DNA from 3 places in the Bacillus shivajii genome. Region 3 is predicted to be linked to each of the others. Evidence: riboswitches for the same ligand, from Rfam matches in the RefSeq annotation. Region 3 holds a riboswitch; each other region holds the start of a gene.

Region 1 (7,450 bases), 1.3 Mb from region 3:
GTGTTATTTATTGCTTTAGGAGCGACAGGCATGGTGTTTGAGTGGGTCGAGGAATGGCGCTTTTTGCTTTATATCTTTCTCGTTTACTTCCTTTTTCTCATTTACGTGTTCATTTTTTCCTTCGAGCATAAGATGAAAAAATTTGCGAAGCCCTACGAAAAAACAGCGTTTATCTCTTACATATGGACGCTCCTGCTCTTCTTTATTTTATTTGTCTTCTTTTAGAAAGTTGGGGATTATATGCCATTTACATTTGTTTTTATGCTCATCATCTTGATCACTTCAGCAGTCGTCATTTATATGAGCTTGTTGGCAAAACGCAATTCTGTCAAACAAGAAAAGGGACTTAGTTTTTACCTTTATTGCTCCATACTCGGTCTTGTCATTTTGACGATGGCCTTTTGGTTTGCTGGCGGGTACATGTTGATATCGGATGAAGGGATTAGCGATCGTTGGTTCACATTCATACATATTTACCTTCCTTTAGCTTGTCTCTTTTTCTCTTTCTTTTTGTTTAGGAAATTCCCGCTTTTAACAGGATTAGGTGGGCTTTTCGCCTTTTGGTCCCTCGCATTTTCAGGACTCATAATTGGCATTACGAGTATGTAGTTGTAATTGAAGAGTTGAAGACTCGAAATCTATTAATAGATTCGAGTCTTACCTTGCACGTTACGAATTTATAAAAATTTTAGCAAAGATGTACCCCAACGTAGAGAATATTTTTTAGAACTAAGTATAAGTTTATCGACTAAAAAAAGCGATGTGCTACCGCAACGTAGGTGCTAGTACGTCCTGTGCGTCGCAAATATGAGTGTACAACTTAGCCTTTCCGATAAGCCAAGTTTTGCTTATCTATTAGATTATGCCTTTGTTCGATATTCTACATTAGATTTATTTAATGTTTCATCTTTTCCGAATAAGAAATGTTTATACATATCAGGAGAATATTTTGAATTTATTGCTTTATGACCAACTGCTTCTGTAACTTCTCGAATCATTGCTGGTGAAGCTCCGCAACATAACCCTAGATAATTAATTCCAATATCATGAGCTTCTCGAGCCCAAGCAGCGAGCTCATATCGATTATGATATAAAGGGTCTAATGAAGTAGGAAAAGTAGTTTCGGTTGGTAAACAACAACTACATCCTCCGTCAGGGAGGTTAAAAAATGTTGGATGTTCTTTGGTGGTTCGATATGGAATAGGAAGAGCACCTACGTAACCATCAACATTTTCACGAATCTTTTCAATATAAGGTTGCATCGTATTCGGACCTCGGAAACAGTTCATTCCGACAACTAAAGCACCTTTCTCCTCTAATATTTGGCAAGATTCTTCAACAGTGTAACCATCACGAAGGATGTTTTCTCCCATTAACCCTAATGTTATAACAGCAGGAATTCCTGCTTTATTAATTTCTTCAAGAGCAATGACAGCTTCTTCATGGAAGTAGAAAGTTTCACCGTTAATAAAATCAACACCTTCTTCTTTACACCAACTAACCATTTCTGCAAACATAGCTCTTACTTTCTCTTTTGATTCTGGATCATTTATATCATAAATATTTGTATTTGAGATGTTTCCAGCAACTAGTGCTTCCTCAACAGGGTGTTCTTTAGCAACTTCTTTTGCTAAACGAATGGCATTTCTGTTTAATGGCTCTAACAATTCTTCTTTTCCAATAATGCGCATTTTTTCACGATGGGCGTTATACGTAAATGCTAGAACAACATCTGACCCTGCTAACATAAAGTCACGGTATGTTTGTTTTAAGGCTTCTGGATTATCTATAGCTACTTCAGGAACAAATGACCCTGCTTGTAAATAGCCACGCCTTTCAAGTTCGAATAAATACCCTTCACCTGCGATAACTGGTCCTTCTTGTAATCTTTGTTCTAAACTTCTTTTAGCCATTGTCATCTACTCCTTTTTTTCAACAATTAAATTTAATTTATAAAAATTCAAGGGGCAAACGGTAAAAGTCATAAAACTTAAGTATATAAAACTATTTAAATAGACCCAATATCTTGTTTCACTTTATTTTTTGCTCTGACTGTTTTGAATGCTCCCTCAAAATCTTTCATTAAGTCATCTGGATTTTCTAATCCGACAGATAAACGTAGTAATCCATCGTGTATTCCTCTTTTTTCTCGTTCCTCTTTTGGCATCGCTGCATGAGACATTTTTGCTGGGTAAGATAGAATTGATTCTACAGCTCCTAAACTAACTGCAAAAACAGGAATTTTTAACTCAGTAACGAATGTCTTAACGGCATCTGCATTTGATAACCTAAAAGAAAGGACTGCTCCAGATCCATTTGATTGACGGAAGTGGATCTCAGATCCAGGATGTTTTTTCAGCCCAGGGTAATAAACTTTTTCAACTTCCGAAACAGTTTCTAGATATCTAGCTATTGTTTCAGCTGATTGCTGAGACTGTTGTATACGTACATGTAATGTTTTTAGTCCTCTTAAGACGAGCCAACAATCTTGAACACCAAGGACGGCACCAAATGTATTTTGTAGGAATGCTAATCGTTCTGCTAATGCATCATCTCTTACAGCAGCTAATCCGGCTACAACATCACTGTGACCAGAAATAAACTTAGTCGCACTATGGAGGACGACATCCGCTCCTAAATCTAAAGGCCTTTGAAGAGCAGGGGTTAAAAACGTATTATCAACAAACGTTAAACAACCGGACTCTTTTGCTAACTGACATATCCTTTGAAGGTCAGAGATTTTCAAAAGTGGATTAGAAGGTGTTTCGATATAGATGACTTTCGTATTCTGTTTTATCTTTTGTTTGATTTCAGTTAAATCTGATGTATCGATAAAGGTGTACTCAATACCGAAACGTTGAAGGACTTCGGTAACCATACGATAAGTGCCACCGTAAACGTCTTCTGATATTAGGACATGGTCTCCTTTTGAAAGGAGCAAAAAAGCGGTCGAAATAGCAGCCATTCCAGATGAGAAAGCAAATCCACTCGATCCACCTTCGAGTTGAGCAATTGTTTCTTCTAATGCTTCTCTTGTCGGATTACCTGAGCGACTATAATCATACTTGCCAAAAGATTCAATATATGATTGATGGAAGGTAGATGTATGGTGTACAGGAACACTGACTGCTCCAGTTTGTTTATCAACAGACTGATCGTTATGAATAAGACGAGTTTCGAAACGATGATTGCGGTTACTCATTATTTGCCACCTTCTTTTCCGCATTTTTTAATGCTTGATCAATATCTTTCTTTAAATCTTCTGCTTCTTCAACCCCTACAGAGAATCTCAATAAGCGATTACAGACACCATTTTTAATTCGAATTTCTTCTGGTATGTCCATATGAGTTTGTGTAGCAGGGTAGGTGATAAAGCTTTCAACTCCACCTAAGCTTTCTGCAAAGGTTATAAGTTGTAAGTATTGTAGAAATGGATCTACTAATTTCTCATCGGAAACACGAAAAGATACCATCCCACCGCGACCAGTATATAAAACATCAGTGATTGCTTCGTGACCTTCTAAGAAACGAACAATTTCTTTTGCGTTTTCTTCGTGTTTTTTCATTCTTAATGGGAGTGTTTTCATCCCCCTAATTAACAGCCATGAATCAAGAGGAGATAATGTGGCTCCTATTCCGTTGTGGTGGAGGGCGAGCCTTTCACACAATGCTTCTCCTTTTGCTACAATTAAGCCAGCTAGCACGTCATTATGACCTCCTAAATATTTTGTCGCACTATGAATGACGATGTCTGCGCCTTCTAAAATAGGCTGCTGAATGAGTGGTGTGTAAAACGTATTATCAACGATTAAATAAAGGTCGTAACATTCCGAAAGATCTGAAAAATGGTTGAGGTTTGCCTCCTGCATCAAAGGGTTTGTAGGAGATTCGATAAAAAATGCTTTCGTATTTTCATTGATTAATTCCTCGAAGCTTTTAGGGTAACGGATGTCTGCATAGTGAAAGACAACTCCGTATTGGTTTAAAAGCTGTTCGAATAGTCGGTACGTTCCGCCATATAAATCATGTGAAACGATGACCTCATCTCCTTGTTTGAATAAGGCAAAAATCGTATGAATAGCAGCCATTCCTGAACTACAAGCAAAGCCTTGGTCACCTCTTTCCAAATTAGCAATCGCTTTTTCAACAATATCTCTAGTTGGGTTTCTCGTTCTTGTATAGTCATACCCCGTCGACTGGCCAATACCTGAATGTTGGTAGCTTGTTGAAAAGTAAACAGGTGGACTAACCGCACCTGTTACTCGTTCGCTACGATTTCCTATTTGAACAAGCTCGGTGTTCATGCTACAGGGTACCTCGTCTCTTTCTATACTCATCCCACGCCCCTCCAAATCTCTTAATAATGAATCAAAATAAAAAGTCGACCCCTTTTTAAGAGGTCGACGAAATAATAATGTAAGGATTCGCCGGACCTCTCATCTTTCAAAGCATTCGCTTTGCTGGATTTGGCACCTTTTGAATAAAAGCTATTCAATGGTTGCCGAGGTTTCAAAGGGCCAGTCCCTCCACCTCTCTTGATAAGAGTCCTTATCGACTGTTGTTTAATTTATATTAGATAATAAATTGAAAATTCAAATTAGTCAACATGTTTATGGGATTTTTTTCTAAAATTATCATGAACTACTTACATGATCATTATCCTTTTTTAACTCTTGTCAGAGAAATAGAAATCGATAAAAGATAATAATCACTTGTTTTGTCTGGCACTTTCACTCCAAATGTTTGTATTTGCATGATAAAGCTCCTCAACTAAAATAGTGTCCTCTAATTATTAAAATCAGTTCTCCAATTAACCCTGCTATGAAAAATAAAAAGTAGTAACTAGCTGAAGTGGTGTCTCGGTTAAAAAGTTCCTTGAAGGCCTTTATTATTACTTTATCAAACTCAAACCACTTTAAAATCCATCCAATAACTAAAAACGACAAAATAGCCATTGATTTCTTCCTTTCGTGAAAAATCTATGATTATTTAAGCCTACTTTAACTTGGCCTGAAATTGTAGTGCTACCTGGTAGATTCATACCTGGTACAAACATACCAGGTACGTGACAACTCCTTGCACCTACAGCCCTTTTGTTAAGTTAGTGGCTTTATGTTCGATTAAATCTACTTCTTTTTTCCAGTAAGTCTTGATACCGTTGTTCTGAACAACTGCTCCATTTGGAACTTGCTTTAAAACGAGAATGAAAGCAAGCATATCGACAGAAGAGGCAGCTGCATTAAGTACAATTAAAACCACAAGGAATGGTGTAAGCATGCCTAACAAACCAAGAATAATAGGTAGAAAGATTGAAAGAATGACAAATGGTGCAACGCTGATGATAATAAACCGAGCTTTTGTCATCCTTTCTTCTGTATAAACGAAGCCTCCGAAGCAAGTGAGACCTAAATACGTACAGTTAGAGCGAAAAAATCGAGGAACAAAAACCGCATGGATAAGTTCATGAACGATGATCATGAAAAAAATTGCTAAAATGGTACCAAGGTGAATAGTTACTGTGAAGCCTTCTGAAGTGAATCCAAACCGTTCCATCGAAAAGTTAAAATAAAGTGCGATGATTCCTATTGCAAGAGCTGCATTCATAAACATAAGCGGAAGCGACAAAAGAATACTCGTCGCAATTCTTCCCGGCTCTTTTAACGGCTTAAAGCCATCTTCGATTAGATCAGCATGCTTCTTATCATCAGTTTTTGGAAGTTCACGAGCGTATTTCATCCCCGCACCACCTTACGTTATTGTTTATTATTCCTATGACGTAACTCATCGCGAATATCTCTTAAGTATTCATTTCTTTCCTTCATGAGCTTGATGATGTAAAAGACAACGACAAGCGTTAAAATTGGAATACCGAGGTAAATGAGTAAGCTAAAAAGACCGAAAAATAGACCTGCTTCCATCACTGTTTCATCCCCCTTTCGCGAAAGAATGGTTACTCAAATGATTCTCACAAGTGGTACCTCCGCATCACATATAATATAGACCATAACCTACTGTTGAAGGTGTCTGGTGCTTTTCTTTGTGTCATCCTCACTTTCGTTAGTTTTCACTTGAAAGCATTTGTGCAGCTGTCTCATGCATTTCTTTCAAACCTGACGCTTGAGCATATTCAGCAACAGTGATGCCACTTGTTGTTAGAAGTTCAACAATATGTTCATCCATTCTTGACCAAGTTTTCCCTCCAGCATTGTCATAAGCGTCGATTAACTTTGTTAGCCCATCCTTACCAAAGAGGAGATGATGGGACATGAAGTCTACAGACACATCAGCGATCCCTACTTCTGTCCAATCAATTAAGCCGGTTACATGATTGTTCTGATCAATAAGGATATGACCTGGGTGTAGGTCTCCATGTTTTACTCCTACATGAGATGGCCAAAGAGACTCTTCAGCTAGCCACGCTTGCCAACGGTCCCATAAATTTTGATTGACATCGTATTGTTCTTTCACACGTTCCATTCTCTGTTTCATGGAGCCTCTTATCTCATAAACGCTAATCATTTCGACACCAATATGATTGAATTCTTGTTGAGGTAATGAGTGTAAATTCGCTAGAGCCTTTCCTAATGAGTGATAATATTCGGATGGTACATTGGTTTCATCAAAACTCCAGACATAGTCTTGTTGTTCAACATCAACCGTTGCGGCAGGAATACCACTTAGTTCCTTATAGGCAATTAAGTCTTCTGAGAAGATTGACCAATTGGGAACTTGGAAGTTTGCATGGTTATGAATGAAATCTAACGCTTTTTTCTCTTGTATTGCATGTCTCATCGATTCTTGTCTACGTGGAACCCTTAGTATCCATTTATCTCCGTTTTGATCTTTCGCATGTGCGACTCGAAAGTCCACACCGGACTCATTCATTTTTATCGTGTCTTCTAATATGTCTAGTCCTTTACGATTTGCTAATTGTTTCATTTCATGTTTGTTCATTTTGATTTCCTCCAAAGGGTGCATTATAAATTACGTGCAATGTTTATTACCTTTTTCGTATATTATAACCATTAACTTACTAGGTTTAAGACCAACAGGATGACAAAGATAGACGAAATGCTCAATGAAAGATCCCCATTTTTCTTCTATTAGCTAAAATATCTTCCATTCCACGAGCCACAACCAATAAGAACATCCCTAATAACCCCAAAGTAAATCCAATATCAAATTGGGATGTCAGTTCGTTCATTCCCATTTAGTTTAACACTTTTTTCCAATAATTTGGCATAAAAAAATGAGTTGCCTATATGCAACTCGAATTTCACACCCGTCTTTGTTTAGTTGAATAATGACAAAAACGCTTGATTTCATTTCAAGCGTTTTTGTATGTTAATTTCAGTCTCAATTTTATTGCTAAATAAATCCTTTTAAGACAACTGCATTGTTGTCACACAAGTATCGTCATTTTCAAATGTTGAAATCTCTGATTCTACCT
Region 2 (7,450 bases), 1.9 Mb from region 3:
CTATTTTTACCAAGAGAAACCTTATATTAATGAGGAACCTTAAGCATGATTACGAAGTATATTAGAATTTTTGTTCAAGTACATTCTTGGAGTCCCATAATAGAAAGTATGGCGATACGGCTCAAAAGTGGAGTGAAAGATGATATAAATCGGTGAATCAAGTAACGATGGATAGTTAGTGAAGAACGGGAGGTCACCTAAAATCATCCCTTTAAGTGCCGTATCCATTTCTCTTTTGAAAATACGATAACGAATTTGAGCCTCCTCTTCGCTAAACTCACCACCATCAACGTTAGCAACCCCTACTAAATAGTAACGGCAATGGTTGTCTATTTGCCATGATGCTATAACTTCATCTCGCATTTTCTAATCAATCGCTTCAGTATTGTAAATATATCCGATATCTAAAAATAATTCTCCAGTTATATCAGAATGAGTCAATGTGTATTTTCTACCTAAAAGTGGTTGATAGAAATCTGCTGGGGGAATGGTCTTTACTGTTAACTTCTCAGGATCAAAAGAAGACAAAGAAATACCTCCATACTGTTATTTTATTGAGGAAGGGTAGTAGAAATCGCTGTTGTAAACCCTCGTTGTACGATATGTAGGTTTATGACAACATGAGTGGGTAATCGCCTATATTTCATAGAATGTTTTGCCTAGTAGAGAAGCGCTGAAACTGTTCTTTCTAGTAATTCATGAACAACCTTCGATCATATTCATGAATACTTCCTAATTAAGGAAAGGTAATCTCCTTGCTGTCCTGCTAATTGTGGAAGGGAGTGAACGGCTTCCCACCTATATTTGAATACTAGTCCTTCGTCTTCACCGCCACCTGTTACGTGATGTGCCCAGCTTTGTAAATGCTCTCCTTGTATGTGTAAAACAAAAACATGGCGTTCGTGTAATTCCTGTTTTTCCGGGTGAGTGTAGTAGAAGACGCCGACTTTTCTTTGGAGATGTAACTTACTCCGTTTTAGTCCTGACTCTTCTTCAATTTCTCGAAAGAGTGCATCTTCAATTTTTTCTCCTTCTTCGACGGTCCCGCCCGGTACTTGGATTCCTGCTTCTGGTATGTCTTTATGGTCATGCACGAGAAGCTCAAGCTGTTCTCTGTTGCGTCTTGTAATGTATGCTAATACTTTTACTTTCATCTTTTCCTCCTTTAAAACATATTGTTCCAAAATTATATAGGAAAATCTATCGTTATGTCGAATCGATTGATGAAAGGAGTGAGGGAATGCAATTCACACATACACGTTTATTAGTAAAAGATTATGAGACTTGTTTTAAGTTTTATAAAGATACTTTAGGGTTTGAAGTCGATTGGGGGGACGAAAACACAAATTACGCTCAGTTTCAAACGGGTGGACATTTACTTGCGATTTTTGGTCGGAAAATGATGGCTGATGCAGTTGGAAAAAGCGATCGACCTCTAGAAGCACAACAAATGGATCGCATTGTCCTTATCTTTCGCGTAGACAATGTGGATGAATCAGCATACTCGTTGAAGAAGAATGGAGTTAGTCTTGATCTTGAGCCGGTTGATCGACCAGATTGGGGGATTCGTGTTGCTCACTTTAGAGACCCTGACGGGAACTTAATCGAGATAAATGAACCGATCCCATATACTGGTTAGGAGGGATTAACGTGGAACAATGTTCTTTGTGCCATTTTTATGAGTATACGGGGCAAAAAGTTGTGTACGAAAATGAGTATTGTTTATTTTTACAAATGCCACAAGAAGTGTTAATCGGTTCAGGACTCATTATCCCGAAAGAGCATCGTCAAACAGTCTTTGACTTAACGGGAGCAGAATGGAAAGCAACATACGATTTGCTCCGCGAAGTAAAAAGAAAACTAGATGAAGAATATCATCCTGACGGTTATAACGTTGGCTGGAATTGTGAAGAAGTAGGTGGTCAGTCGATTCCTCATGCTCATATGCATGTGATTCCTAGATATAAAGATGAGCCTTATGCTGGCAAAGGGATTCGGTATTGGTTAAAAAGTAGGGAGAATACACGAATCTAAGTAGTTAATGGATCGTATAAAAATCGATACGACCTTGAGCATTCAATGAACGACAAGCATTCCATAAAAAAAAATTTTTTATAAAAAATTCGGAACACTAAATATTATTGATGAATCAGTAATGATTGCGTTTTCAAAATGTAAGATAAATTCATTTTAATCACTATTTTCCGAAAAGTCGATATTGACACATTGTTTTTGCAGATGTAAGATACCCATTACCAACAAAAAACAAAAAATAATAATCTTCTTATCCAGAGAGACAGAGGGACATGGCCCAATGAAGTCTCGGCAGCGGATTTTTACGTATGAAATGTCGTAAAAGTACTGTGCCAATTCCTGCAAGCTATCATAAAAGCTTGGAAGATGAGAAGAGCGAGTTACATACATATATTTTGTGTGAACCCCTCTTCTTATTTGAAAGAAGAGGGGTTTTTTGTTTTAAAAATTGTCATGGACCTGGTCTAGTACAATTTTGTGAACGAGATAGAAAGGGGTTTTAATAGACAGCATGATTACATTTGATAATGTCAGTAAAGTTTTTGGAGATGGTGAAGAAGGGGTTGCAGCGGTAAAGGATGTATCGTTGCAAGTGAATAAAGGTGATATCTACGGTGTGATTGGTTTTAGTGGGGCTGGAAAAAGTACGCTTGTCCGGTGTGTAAACCTTCTAGAGCGACCAACTTCAGGAAGAGTTCTCGTCAATGAGCAGGATATGATGAAATTATCAGCTGCGTCACTGCGTGATGCTAGGAAAAAGATCGGAATGGTCTTCCAGCATTTTAACTTATGTGAGTCGAAAACAGTTTTTAATAATGTGGCCATTCCATTGTATTTATCAAAAACACCAAAAGAAGAAGTGAAACAGCGAGTAAATGAACTATTAGAATTCGTTGGGTTATCTGATAAGGCATCTCAATATCCAGATCAATTATCTGGTGGGCAAAAGCAGCGTGTAGGTATTGCCAGGGCGCTTTCGACTTCACCTGAAGTTTTACTATGTGATGAAGCAACATCAGCACTCGACCCGCAAACAACAGATTCCATTTTACAGCTTGTAAAAAAAGTGAATCGCGAGCTTAACATTACCGTCCTAATGATTACACACGAAATGAACGTGATTCGTGAAGTTTGTAATAAAGTAGCAGTCATGGAAAATGGAGAGCTGATCGAAGAAGGAAGCGTGTTCGATGTATTCTCAAAGCCAAAAGCCAGAACGACGAAAAACTTTGTGAATTCTGTTATGCAGGATGACATTCCGAAATCGATCTTAAATATGCTTGATCCGCAAAATCAGCGAAAGCCGCTATACAGAATTTTATTTGAAGGAAATTTAGCTGGAAAGCCTGTTTTATCTCAAGTGGCAAGAAAGTTTGAACTCGACGTGAATGTCCTGCACGGTCATATCACAGAATTGCAAGAACAACCATTTGGGAATTTAATTGTCCAGTTTGACGGAGCAGACCAGAATATAGAGAAAGCTGTTGAATACATCGGAGAGAACTTGATCATCAAGGAGGTAGAAAATCATGAACGTTGAGTGGAGTACATTTTGGGTTCGCGTTTGGGATGCGACTCTTGAAACATTGGCGATGACCGGTTTTTCCTTATTATTTGCAGCATTAATCGGTTTGCCAGTAGGAATTGCATTAGTTGTTACAAGAGACGGAGGCTTATTTGAAAGTCCATTATTTTTCCGCGTGACAAATACGATCGTAAATATTTTTAGATCAGTACCATTTATTATATTAATGGTTGCGATCATTCCATTTACGAGGTTTGTCGTTGGTACATCTATTGGAACAGCAGCGGCAGTCGTACCATTAGTCGTTTTTGCAGCACCATTTATTGCAAGACTCGTAGAGAGTAGTTTACTAGAAGTATCACCCGGAATCATTGAAGCAGCCGAGGCAATGGGGGCAACCCCATGGCAAATTATATTTCGATTTATGGTGCCAGAAGCATTAAGTTCACTTGTTTTGAACTTTACGATTGCAACGATTGGTATTATTGGAGCTTCAGCGATGGCAGGAGCCGTTGGAGGCGGTGGTCTTGGTGACTTAGCGATTGCCTACGGATACCAGCGCTTTATGGGAGATGTCATGTTAGTTACCGTTATTATATTAATTGTTTTAGTGCAAGGGATTCAAATGTTTGGTAATAAGCTATCACAAGCAATTCGCAGACATTAAGAAATAGGCTCCGTTAAAGTTATTTTTCGGAGTGTTGTTGATAAAACACGAGACTCCTGTGGGATAAGCGTCAGGTGAAGACTCCATAGAACGAGCTTGAGAGTTCGAGGAGGCTGAGGCGACGCCCACGGCAAAGTAGACACCGTAAATGCGAGCAAAGTGAAGCATGAACGGATGTCGCACTTGTGCCTTGAGGTGAAAGTGAGTGTCTTTTATCAACAACGAACTTTAACAAAATAAATAGTAAATTTGAAAAAATAAGGAGAGAAAACAACATGAAAAAATTATTTACAACATTAACGAGCATTTTTACATTAACGATTCTTTTAACTGCATGTGGCGGAGATGACGACACGATCACAGTTGGTGTGAACGGTTCAGGAATTCCAATGTGGGAATTTGTTGCTGAAAAAGCAGAAGCAGAGGGAATCAATCTTGAGATTATGGAGTTTGCTGATTATGTCCGTCCGAACATGGCTTTAGCAGATGGTGAAATAGACATTAATGCATTCCAAACAGTTTCATACTTTGATAACTTCATTGAAGAGCATAACCTTGATTTAGTACCAATCGGTTCAACATTAATTGCACCAATGGGCTTGTATTCAGAAAAGTATACTTCTTATGAAGAGATTCCTGAAGGTGCAGAAATAGCCGTTCCACAAGAAGAGACGAACCAAGGGCGTGCCCTTCTTTTGCTAGAGGCAGCAGGATTTATTGAATTAGTTGATGATTTTAACGGTGTTGGTGGCGTAGAGAATATCGTCTCTAACCCACATGACATCGAAATTGTAGAAATCGTTGCCGCTCAAACACCACGAGTATTGCCTGACGTTGATGCATCTGTGATCAACAACGGTGTAGCTGTTGAAGCAGGATTTATTCCTGTTCAAGATGCCATCTTTATTGAAGACCATACGACGGCTGAACCATACATTAATATCATCGCAACCCAAGCAGAGCGTGCCGATGATGAAGTACTACAAACGATCGTAGAGCTTTACCAGCAAGAAGACACAGCTGATCACATTCGTGAAGTTTATAATGACTCGTTAATTCCAGTGTTTGTTGATCTTGATGTATTAAAAGAATATTAATCGATATTTTAAAAGACTAAAAAATCAATAGTAAATGGAGGATGATTTCATGACAACGACAACTACTTTAAAAGAGACCATTATCGAAAATGTAGAAAATAATAAAGATAAATATCTTGAAACAAGTCACGCGATTCATGCAAAACCTGAAATAGGCAATGAAGAGTACTTTGCTTGTGAAACATTAACCGCGTTACTAGAAAACGAAGGGTTTACTGTTGAAATAGGTGTTGCAGGTCATGAAACATCCTTTGTTGCAACATATAAATCTGATAAAGAAGGGCCGAACATTAGTTTTTTAGCAGAGTATGATGCATTGCCAGGCCTTGGTCATGCGTGTGGCCATAACATTATCGGTACAACAAGTGTTGCAGCAGGTATTGCACTGTCAAAGGCAGTTCGTGAAACGGGAGGGACCGTGACCGTTCTTGGAACACCTGCAGAAGAGGGTGGAGAAAACGGAAGTGCAAAAGGGAGCTTTGTAAAGCATGGGTACCTTGAGAACGTTGATGCAGCGTTAATGATTCATCCATACAACAAAAACACCCGTACAGGAAATTCATTAGCAGTTGACCCACTCGATTTTGAATTTCGCGGTCAAGCAGCCCATGCAGCCGCATCTCCTGAAGATGGAATCAATGCATTAGATGGTGTCATCCAATTGTTTAATGGTGTAAATGCATTGCGACAACACGTAACAGACGACGTTCGAATTCATGGGATCATTACGCACGGTGGGGATGCACCTAACATTGTTCCTGATTATGCAAAAGCACGTTTCTATATTCGAGCAGCTGAAAGAGAAACGTGTAATGAAGTGACAGAAAAAGTGAAGAGAATCGCTGAAGGTGCCGCACTTTCAACTGGAACAACGCATCGTGTTATCAAAATTCAAAACGAAGTCGATAACTTTAAGTTAAACGATCGCTTTGACGAGCTGTTTCAAAAGCAATGGGAGAGCTTAGGGGAGCCGTTTGATCCGGAGAACACGAAAGGTTTAGGATCAACGGATGCCGGTAACGTCAGTCAAGTAGTTCCGACGATTCATCCATTTTTGAAAATCGGACCAGAAGACCTCGTTGTTCATACAGATGCTTTTCGTGAAGCAGCAAAGTCCGAGCAAGGCGATCATGCTCTTATACAAGGAGCAAAAGCATTGGCTTTAACAGGGCTAGAGCTATTAACAAATCATGAAGCATTAAAGGAAATCCAATATGAGTTTCGTACGAAAACAAAAGGATAAAGAGCCGGAAAAACCAATTTCTCTGACATTATTATTTGGGTATGAACATTAATAGAAGTTGCAGAAAACACAGTGATATTCATTTTGAAATCACTGTGTTTTTTTCGAAAGTCTGTCCTAAGAAAGAATGGGTTAATGGTATTCAGGCCCTAATATATTTTTAACCGTCTAGTAATACATCGAGTCCTTCATAAATATTATTTAAAATTGATATATGAAGGGTGAGTAACACAATAAGCGATATAACTGCGACCGCTACATGTAGTATTTTTTTGTACTTTTGCCATTTTGTTTTCCTATCGGCACTTTCTGCTTCCTTCCCTCCACGATACCACTTAATCCAAGCCAGAACTCCGACTAATAACAATGATACGAAGGTAAGAGCTGACGACCGAAGGCTATCAATTTGAGAGGTAAGTCGTATCGCTTCTAACTCAATATCAAATATGTATATTTTAGGATCAAGCATACCATGGTAAATGATGATTTGACCTTCGACATGTTCATGTGTAAAGCTGTACGGATAAAACCCAGACCAAGCGGCATAAAAAAGAAAAGAGGCGATGATTGCAAAATGAACAGCGTCTATTATATTGCGTTTATTAGAGAAGAACTTTTTCATGAATTGCTTCTACCTTACTTTTCCATATTATCTGTAATTTTTATATTAAAAACAAGTATTCGGACGCTGTCGCCTATTAACCTTTGAAAATCTTTTTCATTCTGGTAATCATAGGTGTAAATTTGATCTCCAGCATATTGATAAACAGCGAGACGTTTTGTTTCTCCTACTTTTAAACCGACTCTGTCGGAACTAATGGCATAGTTACTTCTCCATGACGAATATTCAATTTCCTTTGTAGGCTCTGTTTTAGTAGGGTGAG
Region 3 (7,450 bases):
TTAGAAAAGGTGAAGACGTTCCAATTCATCTTTTTACTTAAAGAAAGTGTGGAGTAGGTAAGGGAGATATAAATAGAGATAGATAGAAATAGAGATAGATATCTGAACATGAGAAATTGTGGGCGTACGTGGAATGATCGCACACAAGTCGAGATAATCGCACGTGAGAAGGAATGATCACACGCAAGACAGGATGATCACACGCAAGACAGGATGATCACACGCAAGACAGGATGATCACACGCAAGACAGAATGATCACACACGAGAAAAATGAACGCACTGGAGAATGAGAAACTGAATGGGAGGAGCAGTTGAGCAAATGGGATATGAAAGGACGATTTATTTAGAAGACAAACCAAGAAAAGTTGCACAACAAGAATGTCTACATCTTGCTGAATTCAAAAGGAAAACGGAAACAATTTCAGTGACAGAAGCGGGAGGAAGAGTGACAGCAAAGCCTATCTATGCCCATATGTCGAACCCGCACTTTCATGCATCTGCAATGGATGGCATTGCCGTATTAGCTGAAAAAACAGAAGACGCCCATGAATCGAATCCTATTCATTTAAAAGAAGGTACAGACTTTGTCTATGTTGATACAGGAAATGTAATTCCACATGGATATAATGCGGTTATTATGATAGAAGATGTCAATGAGGTTGAACCAGGAATATTAGAAATTGTTGCACCAGCGACTCCTTGGCAACGCATTCGCCCGATCGGTGAAGATATCACATACGGAGAAATGCTGCTTCCACAAGGTCATACGATTCGACCGGTCGATATTGGTGCTCTTCTAGCTTCTGGTCAAACAACGGTTTCTGTTGTGAAAAAACCCGTTGTCCATATCCTTCCTTCAGGAAATGAGCTCGTTTCTCCAGGTGAACCTATAAAACCAGGAAACATTATTGAGTTTAACGGTTCCATTTTTTCCGAATTCGTAAAAGAATGGGGCGGCGAACCTCAGCTTCAACCCATTGTTCAAGATAACCCTGAAGATATACGAAAAGCGCTAATTAAAAGTACAGAAGAAGCGGATATCGTGGTCATTAATGCTGGATCTTCAGCCGGATCAAAAGATTATACCGTTCACATTATGAGAGAACTAGGTGAAGTCATCACTCATGGAATTGCAACAAGGCCAGGAAAACCTATGAGTGTAGGGAAGATAAATGGAACGATTGTTGTCGGGGTACCAGGCTATCCAGTAAGTGCGTGCTTGACGTTAGAATGGTTCGTTCAGCCATTAGTGTGCGATTATTTACAAACGCCTATCAAAAAACGAGAAACGATTAAAGTAAAAGCTGGCCGACGCATTGTATCAAATATGGGTTCGGAAGATTTTGTTCGTGTTCATATCGGTAAAGTGGACGGAGAATATGTTGCCAACCCATTAACGAGGTCAGCAAGTGTAACGATGTCATTAGTAAAAGCGGATGGTTTATTAGTTATTCCAGCAGAGCACTTAGGAGTCGAACAAGGTGAGGAAGTTGAAGTTGAATTGTATAAGTCATTGCCTGAAATTGATTCAGCTACCTTGTTTTCCGGAAGTCATGACCTCTGTATCGATGTACTCTCATCAATGCTTAAAGAACAGGATGCGACAGCACAAATTACTGCAAGCCACACAGGAAGTATGGCAGGATTGATGGCGATTAAACGGAAAGAAGCACATATGGCTGGCGTACATTTGTTAGACCCTGAAACAGGTGTTTATAATATATCGTATTTAGAGAGGTTCCTTCACGGTGAAGATGTCGTCTTGCTTCCGTTTTTAAAAAGAGAGCAAGGGTTAATCGTTCCGAAAGGTAATCCACTAAACATTCAAGGCGTTCGTTGTTTGGCTGAAAAAAATTCAGTGTATGTAAACAGACAACGTGGTGCTGGAACTCGTATACTTTTTGATCATTTATTAAATGATCAAGGGATTGAACCTGACGAAATTACAGGCTATGATCGTGAAATGTTTACACATTTAAGTGTTGCAGCTGAAGTAAGAATGAGTGAAAGAAATGTCGGAATGGGCATCTATTCAGCGTCCAAAGCGATGGATCTTGACTTCATTCCTATTGGAGACGAGTCATATGATTTAGTGATGCGTACGTCTTTCTTAGAAAGTGAGCAAGGCCAAAACTTACTAAATGTCATAAAAAGTGAAGTGTTTAAACAAAATGTAGAACGTTTAGGCGGATATAAAGTCCAAGAAAATATTGAACCGTATTACTTAGCAAAAGTTTAAAAAATAGACATTGTTTTTTGTCAAAAACTCGTGTAATTTAAACGTAGGAGGTGCGTTATTTATGCTTTCAAACATCGGAATTCCAGGCTTAGTTTTAATTCTCGTCATCGCACTAATTATTTTTGGACCGAAAAAGCTACCTGAAATGGGAAGAGCTGTCGGGCAGACGTTAAAAGAATTTAAGAAATCAACAAAAGAATTAACAAATGAAGTTACAGAACCAATTGACGATATAAAAAATGAAGCAAAAAAAGTGACAGAAGATAAATAATAAGAGTAAACGTCTGGTAAAGGGGAACCCCTTAATCAGGCGTTTTTCTATTGTGTGAATGATCACCACTTCATATGGTGCCAGGCACCTGGGAAAAGAATGGGATTTGATGGTAGGGCACGTATTTTATACATTGTTATACAAGGTTGGGCAAGGGGATCAGTTACAGGATTCGTGACTGTTTGTGTTTTCAACGACGTGTGGTTGTCTGACCTTGCTTTTCCTTGATATTATGGGATATTGCTTGAGTTTTGAATCCTGCAAAAATGAGTCTGATTCACGTGACCCGGACTCAATGTTGTAGGACTCAATCCATGAATAAACAGGTGTAATAATGAATATGAAATCTCGTTAAGTGTATAAAAATACAAATATAATCCTAAATTAAAATCATCCATCATATTTTACTTTCAAACATCGTACAATAAAAAAACATCACTAAATATTTTGACACTTTTTATGATAAGTGTTATGATCTTCATCAACTTCATATTTTTACAAATGTCAAAGAAATTCTTTATCAAGAGAGGCGGAGGGACTGGCCCGACGAAGCCCGGCAACCAGCATGGTATCAATACGATTCAACCATATCATGCAAGGTGCTAATTCCTGCAAAGCAAATTAGCTTTGGGAGATGAGAATGATCCATTTTGTTTTGACAAAATGGCCGCTCAAACATTCATTCACTGATCCCTTTGCTATAACACTTAGCAAAGGGATTTATGTTACATTTTCCATTTTTGCTAAAAAATCTAATAAAAGTTGTTGACGGTAATGCATTAAAGTGTTAATCTTTTAACAAGTTAATCAATAAAAATAATTCAAAAAAATAAAAATATAATTCTCTTATCAAGAGAGGTGGAGGGACTGGCCCGATGAAGCCCGGCAACCAGCATAAATGTGATGTATTATTTACATCCCATATGCAAGGTGCCAATTCCAACAAAGCAGTTGCTTTGAAAGATGAGAGAGGGATCTTTGTCATACATAAGTCTCTCTGTCTCTTTCAGGCAGAGGGACTTTTTTAGTGAAAAAATGATGAATGATGATTAGGAGGTGACAAGGTGAAAGTCAAGCAAAAAACCAACATAACAACTGGTACCGTTACGCTTCCAAAAATCAAGCTCGATTCTGGAGTTGAACTTATAAATGTCACCTTAGCATATGAACGGGCAGGACCTCCAAATGGTGAAACGATTCTTGTCTGTCATGCACTTACTGGAAATCAACATACAGTAGGGACTGAAGATCAGCCAGGTTGGTGGCGAGGATTAATTAATGATCAAAGCTTTATTGATATTCAAACATATGAAGTGATAACGTTTAATGTTTTAGGAGGGTGCAACGGATCGACGGGTCCAACTTCAACAAATCCTTTAACGAGGGAAACTTACAAAGGTGATTTTCCATTTATTACTATACGAGATATTGTTCGAGCTCAACAATTGGCATTACAACAATTAAACATTAACAAATTAAAAGCTGTGATCGGTGGCTCTTTAGGAGGAATGCAAGCACTTGAATGGGCAGTCATGTACCCGGACTTGATTGATCAAGTGATCGTATTAGCTGCCACGCCATCGTTAAGTGATTACGGCATAAGCTATAATGCAATCGCAAGAAAAGCAATTATCGATGACCCAAATTGGAACGGTGGGAACTACACGGATCAAGCCTTTCCGGAAAATGGATTTGCAACCGCTCGAATGATCGGGATGATTACGTATCGATCGGACGGTCTTTTTAACCAAAGATTTCATCGGGACCAAAGAGACGCTTGGGGAAAACGTCACGATGAAATTGCTTATCAAGTAGAGTCTTATCTCCTATATCAAGGAGAAAAATTCACAAAACGTTTTGATCCAAACAGCTACTTGTATTTACTAAAAGCTATGGATCACCACGACTTAGAATATCGAAGAGGGCCACTTACTGAAGTGCTCAGTCGCTTTAAAAAAAATGTTCAGTTAATTGCATTTCAAGGAGATTTACTTTATCCTCCTGATGAAATGAAAAGACTTGCTAATGTGTGGGAAAAAGCTGGTGCTAACGTTCAGTTTCAGGGCATTCAAACGGCCTTTGGTCATGACGGGTTTTTAACCGAATTTGAAAAATGGGGTGAGACCATTCAAAAAACATTACAAAAATAAATAATGAACACAACTCTTATAAAGAGTGGCAGAGGGACTGGCCCGATGAAGCCCGGCAACCACAAAGGACCTTACTTTGGAAGGTGCCAAATCCTGCAAAATGACAGCGTTCATTTTGAGAGATAAGAGAAAGGACACGAGATCACGTCAACCTTTCTCTTATCGCGAAAGGTTTTTATTTTTGGCTCTTTTCGTAAACTTTGTTGCTATTTTTAAAAAGATTGGTTGAGTGAAAGGCGGCGATTCCAGCGCCGAGCGTAGCATTATAAATAAGCTGCGAGTTGTCTCGACGGACAAAGCTGCATAGCGTTGCTCGCAGAGGAAGAGACAGGAAACATATTGGCTGAAGCGTTGCCCACGGCAAAGAAGACACTGTGAATTCGAAAGAAGTGAAGAATGAACAGATGTCGCACTTGTGCCTAGAGGTGCAAAGAAGACACTGTGAATTCGAACGAAGGGAAGAATAAACAGATGTCGCACTTGTGCTCTGGAGTGAAAGCGCCCGTCTGTAACGTAAACCAAGCCTGAAAGATTTCTCAAAAACAACAATCTATGCGAAAAGAGCCTTATTTTTAGATAGCTTGTAAAGAGAACGAAGTGAATTTAAAAGGACAATCGCATTTCTACCCATGATTAAACTTATTTCAGGATAGAATCTTTAAAAAATTAGGAGGAATGACAAATGAGTAACAATCAAAACTTTGAAACTTATAACTTAGAAACAGTGGCTTTACACGGAGGGCAGGCACCAGATCCAACGACAGGTTCACGAGCTGTCCCGATTTATCAAACGAGTTCATACGTTTTCCATGATACGGATCATGCAGAAAGTCTTTTTTCACTTGATGAGCCTGGTAACATTTATAGCCGTATTGGAAATCCGACTGTCGACGTTTTTGAAAAACGAATTGCCCTATTAGAAGAAGGAGTCGCATCTGTTGCAACAGCGTCAGGAATGGCCGGCATTGCACTATCCATTTTTAACATTGCAAGTGCTGGCGATGAAATTGTTGCAGCAACAAACCTTTATGGTGGTACGTACAATTTGTTTTCGATCACTTTACCACGATACGGAATTAACGTTCGTTTTGTAGATCCAACAGACCCACAAAACTTTAAAGATGCGATTAATGACAAAACGAAAGCTGTTTTTGCTGAAACGATTGGAAACCCGAGTCTCCACGTTTTAGACATTGAAGGAGTCGCTGATGTTGCGCATGAAGCAGGAATTCCACTCATTATTGATAACACGTTTGCAACACCTTATGTGTGTAAGCCGATCGCTCTAGGAGCAGACATCGTCATTCACTCCGCAACAAAATGGATTGGTGGTCATGGAACATCGATTGGTGGAGTGGTTGTTGATGGTGGACGATTTAACTGGCAGTCAGAAAAGTTTCCGCAATTTACAGAGCCAGATCAAAGCTACAATGGCGTTGTTTACGCAAAAGATTTCGGAACATTAGCATTTGCCACAAAATTTAGAGTTCAGTTACTCCGTGACTTTGGGGCTTGCTTAAGTCCATTTAACGCTTTTCAGCTATTACAAGGATTAGAAACACTTCACCTTAGAGTAGAGCGACACAATGAAAATGCGTTAAAACTTGCGAAGTATTTAGAAGATCATCCTGCAGTAGAATGGGTTGCTTACCCAGGTTTAGAATCTCACCCGTCGCATGAATTAGCGACTGAAGTATTACAGCACGGTTATGGATCAATCGTTAACTTTGGTATTAAAGGCGGCCGTGAAGCAGGAAGAACACTTATTGACAACATTTCACTTTGGTCACATTTAGCAAATGTCGGGGATGCGAAGAGTTTAATCATTCATCCAGCAACGACGACACACCAGCAATTATCTGCTGAGGACCTTGTGACAACAGGGGTAACAGAAGACCTTGTCCGTCTATCTGTTGGAATCGAAAACGTGGAAGATTTATATAAAGACTTAGATCAAGCTTTGCAAAAAGCGACCGGTCAAGGAAACGCAAACAATAAAGTAATTAACGATGAAGGGGTTATTAAGTGGGCACTCGGCACACCTAATCTGACAGAAACAAAAAATGGCGAAGAAGTGCAGCGTCAAAAAACGTTAGCGATCGTCGGACTTAGTTCCAACCCAGCGCGTCCAAGTCACCGTCTTGCTCGTAAAATGCAAAGACTTGGCTATAAAGTGATACCAGTAAACCCTCGCGAAACTGAAGTGTTAGGAGAAAAAGCGTATCCAGATCTAAAAAGTATTGAAGGTCCAATTGATATTGCACAAATTTTTAGAAGTCCTGATGCAGCAGTGGAACTTGCAAAAGAAGCCGCTGTCGTTCAGCCGAAAATCTTTTGGTTACAAGAAGGAGTTGTTTCAGAAAAGGCAGCTGTTATAGCAAAAGAATCAGGAATTGATGTTGTGCATAACCGCTGCACATATAAAGAGGCCCAACGATTAAGAGGGACGATTTCCACATTTGCATGTGAAATATAAGAATTTAACGTAGAGGAGAGATGAAGATGATAACACGAAAGCATATATTATTCCTTTTCATTACTGTTTTCACTTTACTGATCACCGCAGCATGTAGCTCCTCTACGTCAGGAGCAGACGAAGGATTACCAAGTGAAATCACGTTAGATTATGCCTATTATTCACCGACTAGTTTAGTAGTGAAAGAGTTTGGTTGGTTAGAAGAAGAATTTGCAGAAGAGGGCGTAGAAATTGAATTTGTTTTAAGTCAAGGGAGCAATCGAGCACTTGAATTTTTAAACAGTAATAGCATTGATTTTGGCTCAACAGCTG

What was found. Region 3 has a riboswitch for S-adenosylmethionine ahead of metX (homoserine O-acetyltransferase MetX). Riboswitches for the same ligand answer to the same signal wherever they lie in the genome.
Region 1: another riboswitch for S-adenosylmethionine. It lies ahead of LGQ02_RS01375 (methionine biosynthesis PLP-dependent protein); the one in region 3 lies ahead of metX (homoserine O-acetyltransferase MetX).
Region 2: another riboswitch for S-adenosylmethionine. It lies ahead of LGQ02_RS04165 (methionine ABC transporter ATP-binding protein); the one in region 3 lies ahead of metX (homoserine O-acetyltransferase MetX).

The regions. Positions count from the first base shown of each region.
Region 1 is NZ_CP084703.1:266,239-273,688, reverse strand. Features, by position in the region: gene LGQ02_RS01395 (hypothetical protein) at 1-225, shown strand, start outside; gene LGQ02_RS01390 (hypothetical protein) at 241-609, shown strand; gene LGQ02_RS01385 (homocysteine S-methyltransferase family protein) at 861-1,913, opposite strand; gene metC (cystathionine beta-lyase) at 2,009-3,202, opposite strand; gene LGQ02_RS01375 (methionine biosynthesis PLP-dependent protein) at 3,195-4,337, opposite strand; SAM riboswitch class I at 4,434-4,545, opposite strand; gene LGQ02_RS01370 (DUF3267 domain-containing protein) at 5,083-5,736, opposite strand; gene LGQ02_RS01365 (hypothetical protein) at 5,754-5,921, opposite strand; gene LGQ02_RS01360 (macrolide 2'-phosphotransferase) at 6,058-6,954, opposite strand; gene LGQ02_RS21225 (hypothetical protein) at 7,076-7,210, opposite strand; gene LGQ02_RS01355 (CueP family metal-binding protein) at 7,383-7,450, opposite strand, start outside.
Region 2 is NZ_CP084703.1:862,806-870,255, forward strand. Features, by position in the region: gene LGQ02_RS04140 (nitric oxide synthase oxygenase) at 1-43, shown strand, start outside; partial or broken gene LGQ02_RS04145 (staygreen family protein) at 40-528, opposite strand; gene LGQ02_RS04150 (NUDIX hydrolase) at 720-1,154, opposite strand; gene LGQ02_RS04155 (VOC family protein) at 1,241-1,639, shown strand; gene LGQ02_RS04160 (HIT family protein) at 1,651-2,034, shown strand; SAM riboswitch class I at 2,282-2,407, shown strand; gene LGQ02_RS04165 (methionine ABC transporter ATP-binding protein) at 2,546-3,574, shown strand; gene LGQ02_RS04170 (methionine ABC transporter permease) at 3,564-4,226, shown strand; gene LGQ02_RS04175 (MetQ/NlpA family ABC transporter substrate-binding protein) at 4,502-5,323, shown strand; gene LGQ02_RS04180 (M20 family metallopeptidase) at 5,373-6,566, shown strand; gene LGQ02_RS04185 (hypothetical protein) at 6,727-7,188, opposite strand; gene LGQ02_RS04190 (hypothetical protein) at 7,203-7,450, opposite strand, start outside.
Region 3 is NZ_CP084703.1:3,356,500-3,363,949, reverse strand. Features, by position in the region: gene LGQ02_RS16300 (molybdopterin molybdotransferase MoeA) at 1-41, shown strand, start outside; gene LGQ02_RS16295 (molybdopterin biosynthesis protein) at 301-2,241, shown strand; gene LGQ02_RS16290 (twin-arginine translocase TatA/TatE family subunit) at 2,303-2,512, shown strand; SAM riboswitch class I at 3,027-3,153, shown strand; SAM riboswitch class I at 3,356-3,482, shown strand; gene metX (homoserine O-acetyltransferase MetX) at 3,577-4,662, shown strand; SAM riboswitch class I at 4,676-4,791, shown strand; gene LGQ02_RS16280 (PLP-dependent aspartate aminotransferase family protein) at 5,345-7,138, shown strand; gene LGQ02_RS16275 (aliphatic sulfonate ABC transporter substrate-binding protein) at 7,165-7,450, shown strand, end outside.